2 regions of the Thalassospira sp. A3_1 genome follow, and region 1 is predicted to be linked to the other one. Evidence: riboswitches for the same ligand, from Rfam matches in the RefSeq annotation. Region 1 holds a riboswitch; the other holds the start of a gene.

Region 1 (6,084 bases):
GCAAATTCCTGGCGGGCGGTATCGTAGGCCTGCTTTGCCTGATCAGGTTGACCGATCACCATATAGGCGCGCATCAGACGTGCCCAGCCTTCGGGGTCTTGGGGATTTTCCGCCAGTTTGTCGGCCAGTTGCGACACCATGCCAAGGATCATTTCCTGGCGTTCTTCGGGGGTCATTTCGGCGGCGGCTTCCATATCCTCGCGGGATGGTCCGCCGGGGGCATTTGATGCCATGGGCGGGGTAACCGTGATCCGGCCGGTAATATCGATGCCCTGGGCAAGAGCGGCCTCTTCGATCCGGGCCAGCACCATCGGCAGCCAGCCGGCATCAGACGGCGCGCCATTGACCAAGGCGATCCAGCGGTCGACAGCGGCGGCGACATTGCCGTTCTGCGCATCGGCAAGGCCCAGGAAATACTGGATACGCGGGTCCGTGCTGCCGGATTTTGCGGCTTCTTCCAGCGCGCCGCGCGCGATTGTGTTGACCTGCCCATTGTTGGTGCGGATGACGCTTTCGGCATACATCGCGAGGTAATCACCATCCCGACCGGATTGCTTGACCGCTTCGAGATAGGCGGTCTGGGCTTCTTCGGGGCGACCAAGGGCCATCAGGCTGGCGCCGAGAAGTTCCCAGCCCTTGAGGTCATCGGGATTTTCTAGCAGGCGGTTTGACAGGTCCTGTACCGCGCGGTTAAGGGCGGCGTTGCGGTTGGCGTCATTGTCGCTGGCCTGACGGGCGGCCATGATTTCATCCGTACGGCTGGCGATGGGCCGGTCGCGAAGGTCGGGACGGCCAAGGTCAAGATAAAGACCGACGCCGCCAGCAAACAGAAGCAGGGTAAAGATCGCAACCGCGGGGCGCAGGCGTGACACGCGGTTTGCCGCCTCGCCGGACTGGTGGCGTTTGGCGATCCGCTGATCGGTGGCAAGGATGCGGCGCTGGACCTCGGTGCGGGCGGCGTCAGCCTGTCCTTCGGTCAGAACGCCGCGTTCGATATCGCGGCCGATTTCGGCAAGCTGGTCACGGTAAACCGCAAGATCGCGTTGCAGTTCGTCTTCGTCCATGTCGGCAAGGCGATCTTCGTTCGTATCCGCATCAGCCGAACGCGCATTTCGCAGGATCGGCCAGAGGACATAACCCGCCACCAGAGCCGTCAAGGCGCCAAGAACAATCCAGATGGTCATTGATAATCCTATTCGGCGGGTACGGTCTGAGCCGTTTTGGTGGAGCGGGTGGGAGCACCCACGCGATAGCGACGGTCAGACAGGGACATAAGCCCCCCCAGCACCATGATGATGCCACCGGCCCACATCCACGGGATCATGGGTTTGACATAGAAACGCGTCACCCATTTGCCGCTGGCGTCCTCGTCACCAATCACCGCATAGATATCACCGGTGAATCCGGACCGGATTCCGGCCTCGGTCGTGGGCATGCCTTCAACCGTGTAGACACGCTTTTCCGGGGTCAGGGTGATGGTGCGTTCGCCCGGGGTTGCGATGGTGATGGTGGCCTCGCGGGCAAAGAAGTTCGGCCCCTGATATTCGCGAAGGCCGCTGAGTGTAAAGGTGTGACCCGAAACAACCGTGCTTTCACCGATGGCAAGGGACTGAACCGATTCCTCGGTCCAGGCCTGTGATCCGGTGATGCCGGCGACAACAATCGCCATCCCGGCATGGGCCAGCATGGTGCCGTGAGCAGAGCGCGGCAGATTGCGCATGCGGCGGAAGCTATTGGCCAAGGGTTCGCGGAAAAGCTTGATCCGGCCCGCCCATTCAAGGATCGATCCGACAAACAGCCAGACAGCGAGACCCATGCCAAACAGGGCAAAGGCCGGGCCACCGGCCAGCCAGTAGGTGACGATCAGAACCATGATCACGGCGGCAATCGCGATTTTGAGCTTGCCCAGAACCGCAAACAGATCGGCGCGTTTCCATGGCATCAGCGGACCAAAAGCCATGGCAATGATCAGGGGCGTCATGATTGGCACGAAGGTGGAATTAAAGAACGGTGCGCCAACCGAGATTTTTTCGCCGGTCACGGTTTCGAGCAGCAGGGGATAAAGGGTCCCCAGCAGCACCATGGCCGCCGCAATCGAAAGCAGCACATTGTTAAACACAAGTGCGCCTTCGCGCGAGATCGGCTGAAACAGTCCGCCGCCCTTCAATGTCGGGGCGCGCCAGGCATAAAGGGCCAGCGATCCGCCCACCGTCAGGCACAGCAGGAGCAGGATGAACACCCCGCGGGTCGGGTCGGTGGCAAAGGCATGAACCGATGTCAGCGCGCCGGACCGCACCAGGAAGGTGCCGAGCAGCGAGAAGGAGAAAGCCAGGATCGAGAGGAAGATCGTCCAGCTTTTGAGCGCGTCGCGTTTTTCGACAACAATCGCCGAATGCAAAAGGGCGGTTCCGGCCAGCCACGGCATGAAGGATGCGTTTTCCACCGGATCCCAGAACCACCAGCCACCCCAGCCGAGTTCGTAATAGGCCCACCAGGAACCAAGCCCGATCCCGGCGGTCAGGAACATCCATGCGGCCAGGGTCCATGGTCGGACCCAGCGCGCCCATGCCGGGTCAACCCGGCCTTCGATCAGGGCGGCGACGGCAAAGGCAAAGGCCACGGAAAAGCCGACATAGCCGAGATAGAGGAACGGCGGATGAATGGCGATGCCGGGATCCTGCAGCAGCGGGTTCATACCTTCGCCGTTCAGCGGCGGGTTGATCACGCGCTCGAACGGGTTGGACGTCAGCAGGATGAACAGAAGGAAGCCGAGCGCAATCAACCCCATCACGCCAACAACACGTGCCAGCAGGCTTGGCGGCAGGTTCTGGCCAAAGGCGGCGACGGCGGCAGAAAACAGGGTCAGGATCATGACCCAGAGCAGCATCGAGCCTTCGTGGTTGGCCCAGACCCCGGTGATTTTATAGATCAGCGGTTTGGATGTGTGGCTGTTGGCCAGCACATTCAGGACCGAGAAATCGGACGTGACATAGGCATATGTCAGGGCGGCGAAGCTTGTACCGACCAGCGCAAAGCAGGCAATGGACAGGCGTGGCGCGATTTTCAGAAGGGCGACATCACGCCGGGATGCGGCCATGAACGGGATGGTCGACTGTGCCAATGCCACCACGAGTGACAGCACCAGGGCATAATGTCCGATTTCAACAATCATAAGTGGGCCTGTTGTTTGCTCTTATCCGCCTGCGGGGCTGATATAGTCGCTTCGATCAGGTTTGAAAACCTTGCGGAATATCAAATATGCGCTATTTGCTGCACAGGCGACGGTCAAAATATGGCAATAGTCATTACATATTACGCCAATTCACGATATAAAACCGCAATCAGCGAGCGGAAATTGAAGACCAAAGGTCTGTAGAACATGAGTCAATGTCCTGTCATTGACATCGCGCAAAGGGAAATGTGGGCACGTCGGGCAACGACGGCCTCTATTGTCATTGCTGCGACGCTGATTGCGATCAAGGCGGTCGGGTGGTTCCTGACCGATTCGGTCAGTCTGTTATCCTCGATGGTTGACAGTATGCTTGATGTCGGTACCGCTGTCGTCAACTTCATGGCGGTCCGCAGTGCATGGCGTCCGGCAGACCATGACCACCGGTTTGGTCATGGCAAGGCTGAACCGCTGGCGGGGCTTTTCCAGTGTGCCTTCATGATCGGTGCCGCGATATTCGTGGTGGCCGAGGCCGCATCACGCGTCTTCGAGCCGCAACCGCTTCGTTTCGCGACGGAGGGTGTGTGGCTGATGGTCGTGTCGCTGGTGATGACATTTGGGCTGGTGCTGCTGCAACGAAAGGCGGCGCGCATGTCGGGTTCCGTCGCGGTCGAGGCCGATTCCCTGCAATATACCAGCGATATCCTTGCCAATGTTGCCGTCATCGTCGCATTGATGATGGGGATGTCGGGCTTCCTGTGGGCTGACCCGGTGATTGGCGGGATTGTTGCGATCTTCCTTGTTGCGTCCGCGGTCAAGGTCGGGCGGCAGTCGGTTACGGTTCTTATGGATGCCGAATTGCCGGAATCGGACAGCCAGCGGATCATCGAACTGACGATGAAAAACGCATCGGTGATCGGCATTCACCGTCTGCGCACCCGTTCATCAGGCGTGCATCGCTTTGCCGAGATCGAACTGATCATGGATGGCGGGATGCTGATGCGGGAATCGCACACCATCTGCCATCAGGTGATGGACAGCATCCGGGCGGAATATCCCGATCTGGATATCACGATCCATCCCGAACCGCCCGAAGACATCCATCTCGACGAGTTTAGCGGTTATACCGAAGACCCGGAATTCTGGCATACGGGCCGGGCGCGCAAGGCCGGTCAGGACAGTATTCCGGCGTCAAATGGCGAGCTGGCGACGGGTCGCTAGGTTTCGGGTGTCGGGTGTTTTCCAACAATTGACATTACCCGCATAACTTGTAACCCTGCAATTGATCACCTGGGGAGCCCCGACAAGGGGCTGAGAAACTGCTGGCTTTGCAGCGCAGTGACCCTTTGAACCTGATCCAGTTCATACTGGCGTAGGGATGGTGCGGATGTCGGCATATTTACCTGTTTTGACATATGGGGTGCGCCCTTTTTGTCATGGCGGTCTACTCATTACCGGTCGGCATTTTTCATCAGCAGCCTCTCGCAGAACTGGGTCTCCATTGCCTTGATTGCAAAGGGGCCTTTTATGTCTGTTCCATCTACCAAAACCGATATCACCAGCGATGTCACAACCGGGGCATTGCCCGCATCGCGCAAAATCCACATTGCCGGATCGCACTTTCCCGATATTCGCGTGCCGATGCGCGAAATTGCGGTGCATCCCACGGCGGGCGAACCACCGATCAAGGTTTATGACCCGTCGGGGCCTTATACCGACCCGGATGTCACGATTGATATTGCCAAGGGTTTGCCAAGACTGCGCCGAAGCTGGATCGCGGTGCGTTCCGATACCGAACGATATGCCGGGCGCGATATCAAACCCGAAGATAACGGCTTTGTCGGAAGTGAAAGTCATGCGGTTCCGGTATTTCCGCAACGTCATGCACCGTTGCGCGCGATTGGCGGGCGGGCGGTAACACAGCTGGCCTATGCCCGGGCCGGGATCATTACCGCAGAAATGGAATATGTCGCGATCCGTGAAAATCTGGGCCGGGCGGAAATGCGGGCCAATGCCAAGCGCGACGGCGAGGCATTCGGCGCGGTGATCCCCGATAATGTAACGCCCGAATTTGTGCGGGATGAAATTGCACGGGGGCGGGCGATCATCCCGGCCAATATCAACCATCCCGAAGCCGAACCGATGATCATCGGGCGGAATTTCCTGGTGAAGATCAACGCCAATATCGGCAATTCGGCGGTGACATCATCAATGGCTGAAGAGGTCGAAAAGATGGTCTGGGCGACGCGATGGGGGGCAGATACGGTCATGGATCTGTCGACCGGGCGCAATATCCACAATATCCGCGACTGGATCATCCGCAATTCGCCCGTGCCCATCGGGACGGTTCCGATCTATCAGGCGCTGGAAAAGGTCGGCGGTATTGCCGAGGACCTGACATGGGAAATATTCCGCGACACATTGATCGAGCAGGCCGAACAGGGGGTGGATTATTTCACCATCCATGCCGGATTGCGGTTACATCACATCCCGTTAACCGTGGATCGGGTGACCGGCATCGTTTCGCGCGGTGGGTCGATCATGGCGAAATGGTGCCTGCATCATCATCGGGAAAGTTTCCTGTATGAGAATTTCGCCGAGATTTGCGACATCTGCCGGGCCTATGACGTCTCCTTTTCGCTGGGCGATGGATTGCGGCCGGGATCAATTGCCGATGCCAATGATGCCGCACAGTTTGCCGAACTCGAAACGCTTGGTGAATTGACCCGTATCGCATGGGGTCACGATTGCCAGGTGATGATCGAGGGGCCGGGCCATGTACCGATGCATAAGATCCGTGAAAACATGGATAAGCAGTTGTCGATTTGCGGCGAAGCGCCGTTTTATACGCTTGGGCCGCTAACCACCGATGTTGCGCCGGGTTATGATCACATTACATCGGGGATCGGGGCGGC
Region 2 (6,084 bases), on a different contig from region 1:
CAGATTATTCGATCACGGTCACGTAGCTATCAAGTGCCGGAATGGTTTCGATAATACCCTGATCCTTGAGATAGGTGGCAAAGCGGGCATAGCGGGTCCGGTCAATCGCGGCCGGACGCAGGGCAAAGCGCGGCAGCGTATCGGCCCACGCCTTGATGTTGAGTTCGTCATCGAGGTTTGGATAGGCGGCGATAAAGGCCTGCCAGCTGTCATCGGGATGGTTCACCAGATACTGCACGCCTTCTTCAAGGGCGGCCAGCATGCGCGCAAAGCGCGGATCATCGGTTTTGTCGTTGCGCACCGTCAGGATCAGCTCGTCATAGGGCGGAACGCCTTCTTCCTCGACATAGAAAGCCTTGCCCGGCTTGCCTTCGATTTCCATCTGGTTAAGTTCGAAATTGCGATAGCCGCCAATGATGGCATCGACCTGCCCGGAATACAGCGATGGCGAGAGCGAGAAATTGACATTCACCAGTTCGACATCATCAATCGAAACGCCATATTTTCCCAGCATCGTGCCAAGCAGCGCATCTTCAAACCCGGCCAGCGAATAGCCGATTTTCTTGCCTTTAAGATCGGCGATTTCCTTGATCGGGCCGTCTTTGAGCACAATCAGGCTATTGAGCGGGGTTGCGACCAGCGTGCCGATCCGGGTCAGTGGTAGGCCCTCGGCAGCCTGCACGTGAAGCTGTGGCTGATAATTGACGGCAACGTCACCCTGACCGGCGGCAACAAGACGTGGCGGGGCGGATGGATCGGCCGGTTCGATCAGCTCGACATCCAGATCATGTTTGGCAAAAAAGCCCTTTTCCTTGGCGACGATCAGCGGTGCGTGATCGGGATTAACAAACCAGTCGAGAAGAATGGTGAGCTTGTCGGTGGCAAAGGCCGGGCTGGTCATTCCCATCGCAACCGCGCCAATCGTGGCCGCGGTGATCATGGATTTCAGGCGTGACATGGATGAACCTCCTATCGGATATCGGATATATTTGTGATGTTCTGCCCCGCGGTTTTCGCGGGGAATTCGGTTTATTTTGCCGGTTTCAGGCTGTCGGGTTGCCAGGGCAAGGCCGCACGTAACGCCCGGTCGACAAGGAAATATTGCGTGATTGAAAAGGCACACAGGATCAGAAGGCAGGCAAAGACCATATCGATCTGAACCCGTGCATTGGCATGCAGCATCAGATAGCCAAGGCCATGACTTGATCCGACCCACTCGCCGATCACGGCCCCGATGGGGGCAACCGCGGTTGCGACCCGAAAGCCCGAGGCAAATGAAGGCAATGCGGCGGGCAGGCGCACATGGGTCAGCAATCGCCAGCGGCTGGCACCCATGGTGCGGGCAAGGTCAAGGAAGCCCGGTTCGGTGCGTGATAACCCGTCAAAAAACGCGACCGTGACGGGGAAGAAAATGATCAGGGCCGCCATGGCGATTTTTGAGCCCAGACCAAAGCCAAGCCATAATACCAGAAGAGGCGCCAGCGCAAAAAACGGGATCGCCTGCGACACCAGCAGGATCGGCATCAGCCAGAACCGCACGGGTGCAAAAAGCGCCATCGGAAGGGCCGCCAAGGCGCCCAGTGCCGCCCCGGCAAAAAGCCCGATCACGGTTTCGGCAATCGTGTATCTGGCATGGTCAAGCAACACGTCATGACGCTTGATCAGGGTTAGCCAGACTTCATAGGGCGCGGGTAGCATATATTTCGGCGCGCCGGTCACGGTCACAACAATCTGCCATGTCGCGATCAGGGCGGCGATGATGATGAAAGGCCGGGCAAGTTTCAGCAGACGCCGTTCGGTAAACGGGGTGCGGGATGTCTTCGTCATGCCGTTCCCTCCGCCCGGTTGAGTTCCTCGGCGGTGGCGCCAAGCTGACGGAGGAGTTCGGCCTGATGGCGGAGTATTTCCGGATCGGTGATATCACGCGGGATGCTACCCGCCGGAAGCATGGCGTCGCTCAGGACCGCCGGGGTGCCGCGCAGGACATGAACGCGATCCCCAATCCGAAGCGCTTCGAGCGGATCATGGGTGACCAGCAAAACCGTTTTGCCGCGCAATACCCGTGCGGCGAGGTCCTGAAGGCGCATGCGGTTAAGCGAATCAAGGGCGGAAAACGGTTCGTCCATCAGGACAACCGGGCGATCTTCCATCAGGGTGCGGGCAAGGGCGGCACGCTGCTTCATGCCGCCGGAAAGTTCGGCCGGGCGCAGGTGGGCGGCATCCGATAGCCCGACCTTGGCAATCAGCGCATCGGCGCGTGCAAGATCGGGGCGCTCATTGCGAAGCACCGCGCCCAGAACGACATTTTCCCGCACACTGCGCCACGGTAGAAGCAAATCCTGCTGCGCCATATAGGCAACCCGGCCCAAAAGTGGCCTGCCATCCGAGCAGGCGATATCTCCACCCGCCTCGCCATCGACCAGCCCGGCGAGATAGCGCAACAATGTGCTTTTGCCGACACCCGATGGGCCCAGCAGACAGGTGATGCTGCTGGCGGGCAGGGTCAGATCAAGATCATGGAAAATATCGTCGCCGTTAAAGGCCACGCGACCACCGCGCAGATGAATATCAAACGGCGTCGTATTGCCCGGCATGACGGGGGGATTTGGGGATGTTGCCGGTTTCGGCACTGGTTCTGTCTTGCGCATGCGATCCTTCCTACGCCGGTCTTAACCGGTTCAGGTTCAAAGGGTCGTCCGGCAACACCGAACCTCTCAGCCGATTCACGATCGGCCCCCCTGGAGATGACGGGACTATGCGCAGATCATGGCGGGACGTCAAGCATTGGAAAAAGTTCTTGATTTGTTCTTTTGTTTGTGGCATAAAGACAAAGTCAACGGGAGAAATGCACCCGGACCGAAACCCGCAAAGCCTTACAGGCTCTGCGGGTTTTTGCGTTTGGGGCCGGATCAAAAAGGGGATCAGGATGCAGCGGCAAGGATTGAGGCAGGGCGGCGGAGTAGTCCGCAGGATATGGGGCGGCGGATGGCGGAGCCATTACGGCGGCGTTCCGCGCCGGTTCTAATACGCTTTTGATACGCTTGTTTGTCATGACGGGAGAGGTGCGTCTTGTCGGGGAACGGACCCCGGATTTGCCGAAAGAGGCAGCAATGGCAGTCGTGGCGGCATCGGATTGCGGCCCGTCGGTGGTGGACAGGCTGGGGGCAGTGCGCCCGAAAACCGTCTGCTGGTGAAAATGGCAGCAGCCCGAGGTGTGTCTGGACGCCGTGGTGGCAGGTTGCCGCCGTGGCCGGAGGTGCGTCGAGGCGGCAGAGAGCCCGATGAGAGGCCGTTGGCGAGGGTTGCTGGAGGCCCGAGTTTTGTTCCGGCATCGGTGGTCGGTGGTCGGTGGTCGGTGGTCATGGCATCGTCGAAAGAGCCCGAAATGGGCAGTGAGCCTTTGGGCCGTCTGTGGACCATCGGTTGGCGGGGCTGGCGGCGGCCCGAGGTGTGTCTGAACGTCGGGGGAGCAGGTTGTCGCCGCAGCCGGAGCGGGTGACGAGCCGGTGGGTGTTCCGTGGGGTGTGAGTTGGCGAGGTTGCTGGAGGCCCGAGATTTGTCCGGGCTTCGGTGGTCATGCCATTGGCGGAGGTAGTCGGAGCGGGCAGCGAGGCTGAAGGCGTTTGCGGATCGTCTGTTGGGGAGGATGGCGAGGGCTTCAGGTTCGTCCGGGCTTCGTGATCGTGGGGTTGCTGAAAGGGGCCGGAGTGGGTGGCGAGGCTTTGGGACGTCTGTTGGCTGGTGGAAGCGCGAGGTTTGTCCAGCGTTGCCAGAAGTCCCGCATCACCGGAAGTTGCCGTGGAGGATTTGCCGGAAGAGGCACCGGAAGAGGCAACAGTGCCAGCATCGAGCAGCATCGGGCCATGCCCCGTCGATGGTGGACAGGTGAGGGCAGCCACCCGAAGGCTGTCTGCTGGAGGGGCTTGCGAAAGCCCGGGATTTATTCGGGCTTTCTGGCTGCGGGTCGTCCGGTTTGTGGCTGTGTGTTTTGCCGCTGCGTCCGTCCGGATTTCGTTTGGAGCGGCATCACCACACCGGATCGGCCGTTCGAAGTTTGCCTGCCGGGTGATCCCAAGCGTGTGCGACGCCGTCAATCGTGGCCGGGAACCGAATGCGCCTGGCCTTGCCCCAGCTTGTGGTTTCGAGATGCGGGTCGATGTCGTTTTCGGTTTCGGGGGCGATGGTTTGGGTTCGGGTCGGTTGTGCGGTCTGGCAGAGCAGATGGGCGGTGCGGGCGAGCGAATGGCGGGCGGTGGTGATCTGGCCGGTCTGGCTGCGCAGGTGCAGGGCGTGGATGGTGCTTGCCGCCATCAGGTAGCCGGTGGCGTGGTCAAGGGCCTGAACCGGAAGAGGCGTTGGTTTTGGCGCATCGGCCTGTTTCATGCCGAAATCGGCGATGCCGCAGCTCATTTGCACCAAACTATCAAAACCACGCCGCTTGGCCCACGGGCCGGTCCAGCCATAGGCGCAGAGTGTGACATCGATCAGGCCGGGATTGATGCGGCGAAGTTCGTCCGCGTCATAACCAAGGCCGGGCAGGGCATCGGGGCGATAGCCGTGCAGCAGGATATCGGCACCCGCCAGAAGGCTTTCGAATGTTTGGCGATCCTCGGCACGTTTGAGGTCAAGCCCGACACAGCGTTTGCCAAGGGTGATTTCGGGGATCACCGCCCCCTCGTCCCAGTGGGGCGGGTCGATGCGCAGGACATCCGCGCCATAGGCCGCGAGAAACCGCCCGGCGACCGGACCGGCCAGAACGCGGGTCAGGTCAAGCACGCGGATCCCGGCCAAAGGCCGGTCCGGCCGGATAACGTGGCGGGATTTTGCGATGATGCCGTGATGCTGCCAGCCGATCAGCGGTTCGGCCGCAATCGCCGCCCCCTGCGGATGGGATTGCCAGTCACCCAGGCTTCGCATGGTGGCGGCACAGCCGCCCGCCGCAATGATTGCGGTTTCGAGGTCATCGGATTTCCAGTTTGCGACAATGGGGGCGAGGGCTTCGCGGTCCGGGTAATCACCCAGAACCGACAGGGCGGCCGCACGGTGATGCGGGGCGTTGGTGTGAAGCCGTATCCAGCCATCAGCGGTTTGATAGTCACCGGCAATCGCATCCCAGACCGGCGGCAGTTCCCAGCCCATCGGGCGGATCGTCATATCAAACCATTTCGATGCCAGCCGTTGATCAATGGTGACACCCGCCAGATCGCCAGTCGCCAAACCGCGATAGCGGGAAATCATGGCGGATGCGATGCCGATGGACGCGGTCGCAAGGTCAGTGACGGCAAAGAAGGATGGCAGGGCGTCCGTGCCGGTAATCTTGATATCGGGCAGGGCGTTTGTGCCGCCCGGAAGATCAAGGGCGGCGTTAAGGGCATCGGTAATCGGGGCGATGAACGGATTGGTCTTGTCGGTCATGGCGGTCATGTTGGTGGCTCCTTTTTCCGCATTGGTGGCGCGGGGCCGGGGATTGATCGGTCAAGGATCACGCGGGGCTGGACAAATCGTCAATCTTGATCAAGATAATCAATATGAAAAATCTTGATGACCCGATCAACGAAACGGCATTTTTCACGCTGTCGGCACAGGAAGTCTGTGCGGCGACCGGCATATCGCGCGATACGCTTTATGCTTATGTCAGTCGCGGGATCGTGCGCGCCATTGCCCATCCGGGGGACGCACGCAAAAGCCTTTATGACCATCGCGATGTGCGCAAAATCATCGCGGGCAAAAAACGCGGCCGGTCGCGGCAATCGGTGGCGGCATCGACGATTGACTGGGGCGAACCGATACTGGTGTCGAAAATCACCCGCATTGCCGATGGCCGGTTTTTCTATCGCGGCAGGGATGCGGTGGGGCTGTCTGATACCATGACGCTTGAAGATGCCGCGCTTCTTCTGGCGGGGTTGCGGGTCGATCAGGGTCGGTGTCGCGCCCCGGATTTCATTCCGGCCAATCACGCCACCCCGTTTGATCGGATGATTGCGATGATGGCGGGCGAGGTGACAAACCACCCCGCCGGGGATGGTCGCCCGGTGGCGGCGAAGCTGATGCGGCTTGCGGCCTTGGCGGCGGCAGGTGTGCGTG

The links. A riboswitch is a leader RNA that binds a small molecule or an ion and turns the genes downstream of it on or off. The one in region 1 is predicted to bind thiamine pyrophosphate.
Region 2: it holds a riboswitch for thiamine pyrophosphate, as region 1 does, so the genes downstream of both, J7395_RS20230 (ABC transporter ATP-binding protein) here and thiC (phosphomethylpyrimidine synthase ThiC) in region 1, are expected to answer to the same signal.

Annotation. Positions count from the first base shown of each region.
Region 1 is NZ_JAGHQQ010000002.1:95,042-101,125, forward strand. It holds gene ccmI (c-type cytochrome biogenesis protein CcmI) at 1-1,184, opposite strand, end outside; gene J7395_RS07440 (heme lyase CcmF/NrfE family subunit) at 1,193-3,172, opposite strand; gene J7395_RS07445 (cation diffusion facilitator family transporter) at 3,380-4,390, shown strand; TPP riboswitch at 4,451-4,566, shown strand; gene thiC (phosphomethylpyrimidine synthase ThiC) at 4,697-6,084, shown strand, end outside.
Region 2 is NZ_JAGHQQ010000006.1:174,344-180,427, forward strand. It holds gene J7395_RS20220 (ABC transporter substrate-binding protein) at 5-958, opposite strand; gene J7395_RS20225 (ABC transporter permease) at 1,030-1,827, opposite strand; gene J7395_RS20230 (ABC transporter ATP-binding protein) at 1,824-2,648, opposite strand; TPP riboswitch at 2,639-2,750, opposite strand; gene J7395_RS20235 (CoA transferase) at 4,027-5,424, opposite strand; gene J7395_RS20240 (citrate/2-methylcitrate synthase) at 5,529-6,084, shown strand, end outside.